3 regions of the uncultured Zoogloea sp. genome follow, and region 1 is predicted to be linked to each of the others. Evidence: riboswitches for the same ligand, from Rfam matches in the RefSeq annotation. Region 1 holds a riboswitch; each other region holds the start of a gene.
What was found. A riboswitch is a leader RNA that binds a small molecule or an ion and turns the genes downstream of it on or off. The one in region 1 is predicted to bind cobalamin.
Positions count from the first base shown of each region.

Region 2: linked by a shared signal. The riboswitch ahead of Q0672_RS07470 (hotdog domain-containing protein) and the one ahead of Q0672_RS05535 (energy-coupling factor ABC transporter permease) in region 1 are both predicted to bind cobalamin.
Region 3: linked by a shared signal. The riboswitch ahead of Q0672_RS07480 (ribonucleoside-diphosphate reductase subunit alpha) and the one ahead of Q0672_RS05535 (energy-coupling factor ABC transporter permease) in region 1 are both predicted to bind cobalamin.

Region 1 covers NZ_CALAYQ010000038.1:80,806-84,073, reverse strand. Annotated here, with positions in the region: gene Q0672_RS05545 (sirohydrochlorin chelatase) at 1-181, opposite strand, end outside; gene cobM (precorrin-4 C(11)-methyltransferase) at 178-978, opposite strand; gene Q0672_RS05535 (energy-coupling factor ABC transporter permease) at 982-1,620, opposite strand; cobalamin riboswitch at 1,835-2,053, opposite strand; gene Q0672_RS05530 (PAS domain-containing protein) at 2,219-2,731, shown strand; gene Q0672_RS05525 (methyl-accepting chemotaxis protein) at 2,706-3,268, shown strand, end outside.
Region 2 covers NZ_CALAYQ010000055.1:4,308-7,575, reverse strand. Annotated here, with positions in the region: gene Q0672_RS07480 (ribonucleoside-diphosphate reductase subunit alpha) at 1-20, shown strand, start outside; gene Q0672_RS07475 (ribonucleotide-diphosphate reductase subunit beta) at 17-1,093, shown strand; cobalamin riboswitch at 1,156-1,384, shown strand; gene Q0672_RS07470 (hotdog domain-containing protein) at 1,456-2,322, shown strand; gene Q0672_RS07465 (GNAT family N-acetyltransferase) at 2,319-2,828, shown strand; gene Q0672_RS07460 (PepSY domain-containing protein) at 2,925-3,268, shown strand, end outside.
Region 3 covers NZ_CALAYQ010000055.1:8,851-12,118, forward strand. Annotated here, with positions in the region: gene Q0672_RS07480 (ribonucleoside-diphosphate reductase subunit alpha) at 1-1,477, opposite strand, end outside; cobalamin riboswitch at 1,623-1,823, opposite strand; gene Q0672_RS07485 (MBL fold metallo-hydrolase) at 2,009-3,268, shown strand, end outside.

The DNA of each region.
Region 1 (3,268 bases):
CGTCGCGGGCGGCGCGGTCGAGGCCGTCGTCGAGGAGCACGTCGGCGTGCTCGATGAAGCAGGTTTCGATGCGCCAGGCGGGGTGGCGCTCGCGCCACTGGGCGGCGAAGTGGAGGATCTCGGTGTTGCCGTCCCGGTTGCGGGAGCCGTGGCCGACCAGAAGGATGGCGGTGTCGTTCATGCGGGGTTCTCCGGTGCGCGGGCCGTTGCCTTGCGGAAACGGTGTGCGAAGGCGGGGTCGTAGAGCTTGGAGCGGGCGAGGGTCGGCCAGTCGGCGGCGCCCAGGGTGGGGCTGGCGATGATCATGGCCTGGCTGGCGATCTTCTCGGCCTGACAGCGCTGCTTGATGTCGGCGAGGGTGCCGCGGACGATCTTCTCGTCGCCGGGCCAGCTGGCCTTCTGGACGACCAGGATCGGCGCGTCCTCGGCCCAGCCGGCAGCGCGCAGGGCGCGCTGGACCTCATGCAGCAGGGTGATCGACAGGAAGATGCACAGGGTGCTGCGGTGGGCGGCGAGGGCTTCGAGCTCCTCGCCCGGCGGCATGGGCGTGCGCCCGGCCACGCGGGTGAGGATCACCGTCTGGGTGACTTCCGGCAGGGTCAGGGTCTCGCCGGCGGCGGCGGCCGACGCGAAGGCCGACGACACGCCGGGCACCACCGCCCACTCGACGCCGGCGGCGGTGAGCGGGCGGGTCATCTCGACCAGTGCGCCGTACAGGCCGGGGTCGCCGGTCTGCAGGCGCACCACGCTGGCGTGGCGGGCGCTCTGGTCGAGGAGCCAGGCGGTCATTTCCTCAAGGGTCATGTCCTTCGAGTCGCGGATCTCGCAGCCCGGCGGGGCGAACAGCGTGGCCGCCTGATCCACCAGCGAGCCGGCGTAGAGGATCGCGCCGGCGCTTTCGAGCAGGCGCCTTCCCTTGACGGTGAGGAGTTCAGGGTCGCCGGGGCCGGCACCCACGAACCAGACCTTGCCGGTCATGGCTCAGACCGCCTGGGGCTGGAAGCACAGCCGCACCACTGCGCTGTGCTGGCTGCGGGCGATGGCATGCACCGCCAGCAGCGTGAGGATCGGCTCGACGGCCACGATGGCGGCGTAGGACGAGGCGAAGGAGAGCCAGGCGCTGAGCGGTGTGGCCACCTCGCCGATGGCCAGCCAGAAGCCGATCATCAGGGTGACGCCGCCGTAGAAGGCCGCGTCGAGCTTGAGGATGCTGCGCAGGGTGGGCCGCGTGTCGGCGGCGCGCAGGCGCTGGCCGAGTGTGGCATGCACCAGCACCAGCGGCAGGGCCAGCGAGAGGGTATTCACGCCCAGGTGGAGCAGGTCGGCCGGCGCGAAGATCAGCCCCTGGGCCAGCAGGCCGAGGGCGAAGCCGAACAGCGTCGGCACGAAACCGAGCGCCAGGTAGAGCGGCATCGCGCCCAGGAAATGCAGCTCCGACGGGCCCACCGGCAGGTGGAAGGCCTGCATGAACAGGGTGAAGGCGACTGCTGCGATCAGGCTGCGGACGATCAGCTGAGGCGCTTTGAGGAGGTGGACCGACTGGCTGCCCAACAGGGCGACGGCGGCGGCGTTGGCGGCGAGGATCTTGGCACTGGCGACGTACCCCGGTTCGATGTGCATCTTGCTTCCCTTCGTGACGATTGGACGAAGTGCGGCAAGGCATCAGGGGGCGCGCAGAAGCAGCGAAAGACGAAAAGACGGACCGGTGGCCAGCGGGCCGGGCAGGCGAAGACCAATGGCGGACGTGGTTCCGGAAAGGCGGATGGAACGGGAACGGACGGACAGTGATCGGGCAAGCCCATCGGTCGGCTCTGCCCACACCCCGGGGCCAATACCACACCAAAACGTCACAGGCCGGTCTTCTGGCTCGCCTTCATCCTCTTCTGCCGACCTTCCCGTGCGCGAGCACAGTGGCGTTGAGCAGATTCGTCAGGCTTACAGCAGCGGGGGCTGCGCCGGAATGGCCAGGGAGCGCGTGCTCCCGACGTCACCGGACTTCCCGTTTCACCTTGCCTGCAGACGCAGGCTCGGCACCCGTAACGGGGCGGAGTCTAACCGCATGTGCTACGACGCGGCAAGCCTTCGTGCCGATGGGCCGGCTTTTTATGAATCCTGCCTTCAGCCCGGTTCGGGCAGTGCCGACAACGCATTACAGGTCCGATCACCCCGACCAGACAAAACACCGCGGACAGCGCGGGCACGAAGGAAGAGGGACAACATGAAACCGAGGGTTTCGCCGACGACGGTCGAGCGTTCGCTGGGTGACGATGATTTCATCGTCACCAAGACCGACGCAAAGGGCCGGATTCTCTACGCCAACCGGATCTTCATCGCGCTATCGGGCTACACCGAGGCCGAGCTGCTGGGCAGCCAGCACAACATCATCCGCCACCCGGACATGCCGCGGGCGGTGTTCAAGCTGCTGTGGGATCACATCGCGGCGGGGCAGGAGTTCATCGGCTACGTGAAGAACATGGCCAGGGACGGCAGCTTCTACTGGGTGCTGGCGACCGTGACGCCGGACCGGGACGGGGAGCGCGGCATCGTTGGTTACACCTCGGTGCGCCGCAAGCCGCAACGCGAGGCGGTGGCTGCAGCCAGCGCGCTGTACCGGGAGATGGCCACTGCCGAAGCGGCGGCCGGGGCCGCGCGGGCCATCGAGGCGGGCACCGCGGTGCTGATGAAGGCGCTCAACGGGAGGGGCTATGAACAGTTCGTCCTTGCGCTCTAGGCTGGCGCTGCTCCTGTGGGGCCAGGCGGCACTGCTGCTGGCGGCGCTGGTGACGGGGTTCTTCGTCGGCGGATCGCACCCGCTGATGCTGATGTGGCTGGTGGCGGGCGTCGCGCTTGCCGCCTGGGGGCTGCGCCGGCTGCGGCAGGCGCTGGCGCCGCTGGACGGGCTGCTGGCGTTGGCCGGGAAGGTCGGCGAGGGGGATTTCTCGTCGCGCATCACCGGCATCGGCGATCAGGACGAGATCGGCCGGCTGGGGTGGGCGATGAACGATCTGCTCGACCAGCTGGAGGCGTATTTCCGCGAGTCCGAAAGCGCCTTCCGGGCGCAGATGGACGGGCGCTACGCGCGCATCGGCCAGCGCTCCGGCCTGCACGGCGGGCTGCAGGCGGCGATGACCGCCCACAACACCCTGCTGGCGTCGATGGCGGCCCATCTGCGCGGCCAGATGAAGACCCTGCTGCTGAGCAACGCCGGCATGCTCAACGCCGGCAACCTGATCAACAACCTCACCGGCAACCAGGCCGACATGCTGGC
Region 2 (3,268 bases), on a different contig from region 1:
AATGCGAGGCCTGCCAATGAGCACCGCCCGCTTCAACGACTGGGACATTCCCGCGCCGGCCCCGGTGCCCGCCATGGCCACCGACGCCCGGGCTGCCATCAACGCCGCCGACAAGCGCATCGTCGGCGGCCGGGCCGACATCAACCAGCTCGCCCCGTTCAAATACCCCTGGGCGTGGGAGTTCTTCCTCAAGGCCAACCGCAACCACTGGACGCCGCTCGAAATCTCCATGGCCCAGGACGTGCACGACTATCACCACAAGCTCACCGACGCCGAGCGCCACGTCTTCGAAAACGTGCTGGCCTACCTCACCACCTCCGACATCCTCGCCATGCGCAACATCGGGCTGGCGGTGATGGAGAAGATGAGGGCGCCCGAACTGCAGATCTACCAGGCCCGCCAGGTGTACGAGGAAGCCCTGCACACCTGGACCTACCAGCACTGCATCGAGACCATCGGCCTCGACCAGCAGGAGATCTACAACCGCTACCGGGTGGTGCCGGCCATTCACGGCAAGATCGCCCTCGCCAGCCGCCGCCTGGAACGGGTGATGCGCCCGGATTTCGACCTGCGTGACCGGGCCAACCTCCACGAGTTCGCCCTGTCCTACTTCTTCTTTGCGGCGATCTTCGAAGGCTGCTGGTTCTACAACGGCTTCACGCCCATCTTCGCCCTGCAGCGCCGGGGCCTGATGAAGGGCGCCGCCGAGCAGCTCCAGTACATCATGCGTGACGAGGTGCTCCACTGCGCCTTCGGCATCCGCGTGGTGCGCGAGCTGCTGAAGGAGGAAGGGCTCAGCCTCGACCCCGCCGTCCTGCGCACCCTGTGGGATGAAGCCGAGGCCGCCGAGGCCGACTACGCCGCCTACATCCTGGGTTCGCCCATCCTGGGCTACAACGCCGGGCTGCACATGGATCAGTTCCGCTTCATGGCCAACCGCCGCGCCCGTCAGGTGGGGCTGGCCGAACCCTTCCCCGGCGCCACCAACGTGCTGCCCTGGCTCGACGAGCAGGCCAACCTGCGCAAGGAGAAGAACTTCTTCGAAACCCGCGTCACCGAGTACCAGACGGGCGGCGCGCTAGCCTGGGATTGACCCGGCCAGCGCCTGCCCGGCGCCGCGCAGCCGGCGCCAAGCCCGATCCCGGGCGGCTGCACCCCCTGCGACAGGTGCCTGGTTCCGCCCTTCCGGCGAAACCGGGTGAAACGGGAACGGGGTACGCGGCGGCCAGTCCGCCGCCAAGCCCCGGCTGCCCCCGCAACGGTAGGCAAGTGCGGACCCTTCACGGCTGGCTTCTCCCGAAGCCGCCCGCCACTGGATACGTCCGGGAAGGCGAAGGGTCAAGACTTGCGAGCCCGGAGACCGGCCTGCCGCGCCACGCCATCTGCCCCACCGGGCAGGTGGATCTGCCATCGACCGTCCGCGGGGTAGCGGACAGTCCGACCAGGAGCCTCACCATGTCCCACACCCACACCCCGGCCACCGCGGCCCAGCCCCTTCCCACCACCGCCGACGACCTGCGCGATCCCCTCGACCGCCTGCTGCCAGCCCCCGCGCCGGGCGAGCTGTTCTCCCTCGTCGACGTGGTCTTTCCCGGCCAGTCGAACCACCATGGCACCCTCTTCGGCGGCGCCGCGCTGGCGATGATGGACAAGTTCGCCTTCGTCCTTGCCAGCCGCCGGCTACGCCGCACCGTCGTCACCGCCGCCCTCAGCCAGACCCACTTCCGCTCACCAGTGCCCGCCGGCCATCTGGCCGAGGTGAGCGGGCGGATCGTCCGCACCGGGCGCCGCTCGGTGGACGTGGAAGCCCGCCTGTGCGCCGAGGACATGCTCACCGGCGAACGCACCCTCTGCCTCACCGGGCATTTTGTGATGGTGGCAGTGGGCGACGAGACGGAATCCACCGAATCCATCCCCCTCCTGGACGCCGTACCCGCCGACGTGGTGCGGGTGGTGGAGATCGTCTTTCCCGGGCAGGTCAATCACCGGGGCATCCTCCACGGTGGGCAGGCCCTCGACTGGCTGGGCAAGGCTGCGCTGGTCGCCGCCACCCGCCGGGCCCGCAAGCCGGTGGTGATGGCTTCCAGCGAGACCCTCGACTTCGTCGCCCCGGCCCGGGTGGGCGACATCGTCGAGACCCGCGCCCGGGTCAGCTCGGTGGGACGCACCTCACTCTGCGTGGAGGTGACCATGACCGCCGAGACACCCCGGCAGGCCGGGTCGCGGCTGTGCACGCGGGCATCGTTCGTCTTCGTGGCCATCGACGAAGCGGGCCGCCCCACGCCGGTCGGCGCAGCCCATCAGTCCGGGAGCGCGGGATGAACCCCCAGTCCACCTCCCTGCGTCTGGGGGGCGACGCCCGCCTGCGGGTGCTCGCCCACCTCCTCGCCCTCAACCCGGCCGAAAGGGTCAGCCGCTTCAACGCGCCCCAGTCTGACACCAGCATCCGGGCCTATGTGGCGCGCGTCGATTTTGCCCGCGACCTCGTGCTGGCAATCGGCCCGGCGGAGCATCCACCCCTCGCCCTGGCGCATCTGGGCGTCGCCGGAAACAGCGGCGAGCTGGGCTTCAGCGTGCTCGCACCCTGGCGCGGGGCGGGTCTGGCCACCCGGCTGTTTGAAGCGGTAGTCGCCTGGGCGGAGGGCAACGGCCTGGAGCGGGTGCTGTGCATCGAAGGCCACCCGGCCGCCCGGCGGATCGTGGCCAGGCTCGGCCTGCGCAAGTTGCAGCGTTTCGAGCCACCACGGCTGACGGTGCTGGTCTCGCCTGCCGCACCCAGCCCGACCACGCCACGTACCCGGGCCAGCCCGAACCCTATCCCCTGCTGATCCACCCGGGCGCACAGCCGCGTGCTGCGCGCCCGAAACAGACGCAGTCACCGCCGAATCCACTTACACTCCCCGGCCCTCACGCCCCAAGCCCTGATGAAACACCGCCTTCTCCGCCTGCTTCACCTCGCCCACCGCTGGCTCGGCATCGTCACTGGGGTGCTGATCCTCGGCTGGTTCGTGTCGGGCATCGTGATGCTCTACGTGCCCTTCCCCAAGCTGACGACCGAGGAGCGGCTGGCACACCTCGAACCACTGCAGCCGGACGCCATCCGCATCAGCCCGGCCGTCGCCGCCCAGGCTTGCGTGGAGAAACCCCGCAGCGCCCGGCTGGCAATGGCCGACGGGCGTCCGGTGTTCCATTTCAGCGCCGGCAAAGAGGCCTGCAGCGTGTGGGCCGACGACGGCACGCTGGTAGCCGTCACGCCCGACACCGCCAC
Region 3 (3,268 bases), on a different contig from region 1:
TGTGAAGGTCCGGCACGTCCGACGGCGAGAACAGCGTCCAGTCGGCGTTGTCCATCACCCGCTTCATGAACAGGTCGGGAATCCAGTTGGCGGTGTTCATGTCGTGGGTGCGGCGGCGCTCGTCGCCAGTGTTCTTGCGCAGGTCGAGGAACTCCTCGATGTCCAGGTGCCAGGTTTCGAGATAGGCGCACACCGCGCCCTTGCGCTTGCCGCCCTGATTGACCGCCACTGCGGTGTCATTCACCACCTTGAGGAAGGGAATCACCCCCTGGCTCTGGCCGTTGGTGCCTTTGATGCGGCTGCCCAGGGCGCGCACCGGGGTCCAGTCGTTGCCCAGGCCGCCGGCGTACTTCTGCAGCAGGGCGTTCTCCTTGACCGCCTGGTAGATGCCTTCCAGGTCATCCGATACCGTGGTGAGGTAGCAGGACGACAGCTGCGAGTGGCGGGTGCCGCTGTTGAACAGGGTCGGCGTCGAGCACATGAAATCGAAGGACGAGATCAGGTTGTAGAACTCGATGGCGCGGGCCTCCCGGTCAATCTCGCCCACCGCGAGCCCCATCGCCACGCGCATGAAGAAGAGCTGCGGCAGCTCGATGCGCCGCCCGTCGATGTGAAGGAAGTAGCGATCGTAGAGGGTCTGCAGGCCCAGGTAGCCAAACTGCCGGTCGCGCTCGGGCACCAGGGCGGCGCCAAGGCGGCCCAGGTCGAATTCGGCGAGGCGCGGGTCGAGGAGTTCGGCATTGATGCCGGTGCGGATGAAGGCCGGCAGGGCCTCGGCGTAGTGGCCGGGCAGGTCGGCCAGGCTCACCGGCTGGCCGAGGACTTCCCGGGCGAGGCTGGCGAGGAGCAGTTGCGCGGTGACCCGGTTGTAGGCTGGCTCCCGCTCAATCAGGCTGCGCGCGGCGAGGATCAGCGCCTGGTCCACGTCGGCCAGCGGGACGCCGTCGTAGAGGTTACGGAGGGCCAGATCGAGCACGGCGTGGGCCGACACCTCGTTGCCCAGGCCGGCGCAGGCGGCCTCGCAGTGGCGGAGCAGGGCGTCGGTGTCGAGGGGAATGCGACGTCCGTCGGCCAGCACGTGGAGGGTCGGCGTGCCCGCGGATGCCATGCCGGCAGCCCGTTCGGCGGCGCGGCGTTCGCGGTAGAGCACGTAGGCCCGGGCCACGTCGTGTTCGCCGGAGCGCATCAGGGCCAGCTCCACCTGATCCTGGATGTCTTCGATGGACACCGTGCCGCCATCGGGCAGGCGGCGGGTGAGGGCGCGCAGCACGGTGTCGGTGAGCCGCGCGACGATCTCCCGGACCCGGGCCGAGCCGCCGCTGGCGCTGCCCTCCACGGCCAAGAAGGCCTTGCTCATGGCGATGGCGATCTTGTCTGCGTTGAAGGCGACGACGGCGCCGTTGCGGCGGATCACCTGCAGGGCGGCGATGGCCGACGCGCTGGCGGATGCGGATGGTGTCTGAACGGTGGCGAGCAAGGCGATTCTCCGAATTGGGGGGCGGAGAATCGAGGACCTGGAACCGCGCCCGGCGCCAACGCGCGGGCGGAAGCCCTGCAATCGGCGCTGGCGCACGGTGGCGACAGGAAGACACCTCGTTTCAGGGACACCCCGCCCCAAAAGCACTGAAGGAATGGGCCATGGCAGGTCTCCTGACTCTCGGGTCGTCGCCTCGTGCCAGCCTTCCCGGAGCGCATCCAGTGGCAGTGGGGGGCACGAAACTCGCCGATTACAGTTGCGGGGGCAGTGCTGGATTTGAGGCGACGGCCTCGCACCAGCTTCCCTTTTCATCCCCTTGCGGGGAACCAATGACGAGGCGGATGGTAGGGGGGTGGTATCCGGCGTGTCAAGCCGGGGCACTGCGGGTAGGGCTGTCGGGGGTTGTCGAGGCCCATATCTAGTCCGCCACGGCAGCGGGTCCGCGGCATGGGGCGAGGTCGGCGAAGTGCGCGCCATTGCAATCCGTCTTGGCCGGGTTTATGCTCGATTCGTCAAGGAGGTGCTGCGAAAATGCGAGTCCGTTTCTTTGGCGCGGCCGGCGAAGTGACCGGTTCGTGCACCCTGGTGGAAGCCGGCGATGTGCGCTTCCTGGTCGATTGCGGGATGTTCCAGGGCGGGCGCGAGGCCCGGGCCAAGAACCTCCGGGCGCTGGATTTCGGCTTTGACGTGCGGGACATCGACTTCGTGCTGCTGACCCACGCCCACATCGACCACTCCGGCTTGCTGCCGCGGCTGGCGGTGCTGGGCTTCCGCGGCCCGATCTACGCCACGCCCGCCACCATCGACCTGCTGGCGGTGCTCCTGCCCGACAGCGCCCACATCCAGGAGAAGGAATCCGAGTGGCAGCTGCGCCACCAGCACCGCCGGGGCGGGAGCGAGCGGGGCGTGGCAGCGCCGCTCTACACCGTGGCCCAGGCCCAGACCACCCTCGGCCTGCTGCAGCCGGCGCCCTACGGCAGGACCATCGAGCCGGCGCCGGGCATCGCGGTGCGCTTTCATGATGCGGGGCACATCCTGGGTTCGGCGTGGCTGGAGGTAACCGCCGCGGGCGAGGGGCGGCCGCGCCGGCTGGTGTTCTCCGGTGACATCGGGATGCGCGACCGGCCGGTGCTGAACGACCCGGAGACGATCATCCCGTCGGCCGACCTGCTGCTCATCGAATCCACCTACGGCGACCGCCTGCACCGCCCCCTGCCCGAGACCGAGGAGGAGATCATCGCCGCCATCGGCCGCACCCGGGCCTGCCACGGCAACCTGGTGATCCCGTCCTTCGCGGTGGGGCGCACCCAGGAGATCATCTACATCCTGGCCGACCTGGTGCGGCAGGGAAGGCTGGAGCCGCTCAAGGTGTTCGTGGATTCGCCCATGGCTAACGAGGCGACACGCATCACCCTGGCTCACCCGGCGCTCCTCGACAGCGAGACGCGGGATCTGCTTGAGTGGCTGAAGGCCCACCCGAACAAGCTGAAGCTGGAGTTCGTGGCCGACGTTGAAGCCTCCCGGGCGCTCAACGACGTGCGCAGCGGGGCGATCATCATCTCGGCCAGTGGCATGTGCGAGGCTGGGAGGATCAAATACCACCTGCGGGAGAACCTGCCGCGCAGCGAATGCAGCGTGCTGATCGCCGGCTTCCAGGCGGCCGGCACGCTCGGTCGGAGGCTGGTGGATGGCGCCCGGCTGGTGCATATCTTTGGCGAGCCGGTGCCGGTGCGGGCGCGCATCTACACGGTGGGCGGGCTGTCGGCCCACGCCGATCAGGCCGGGCTGCTG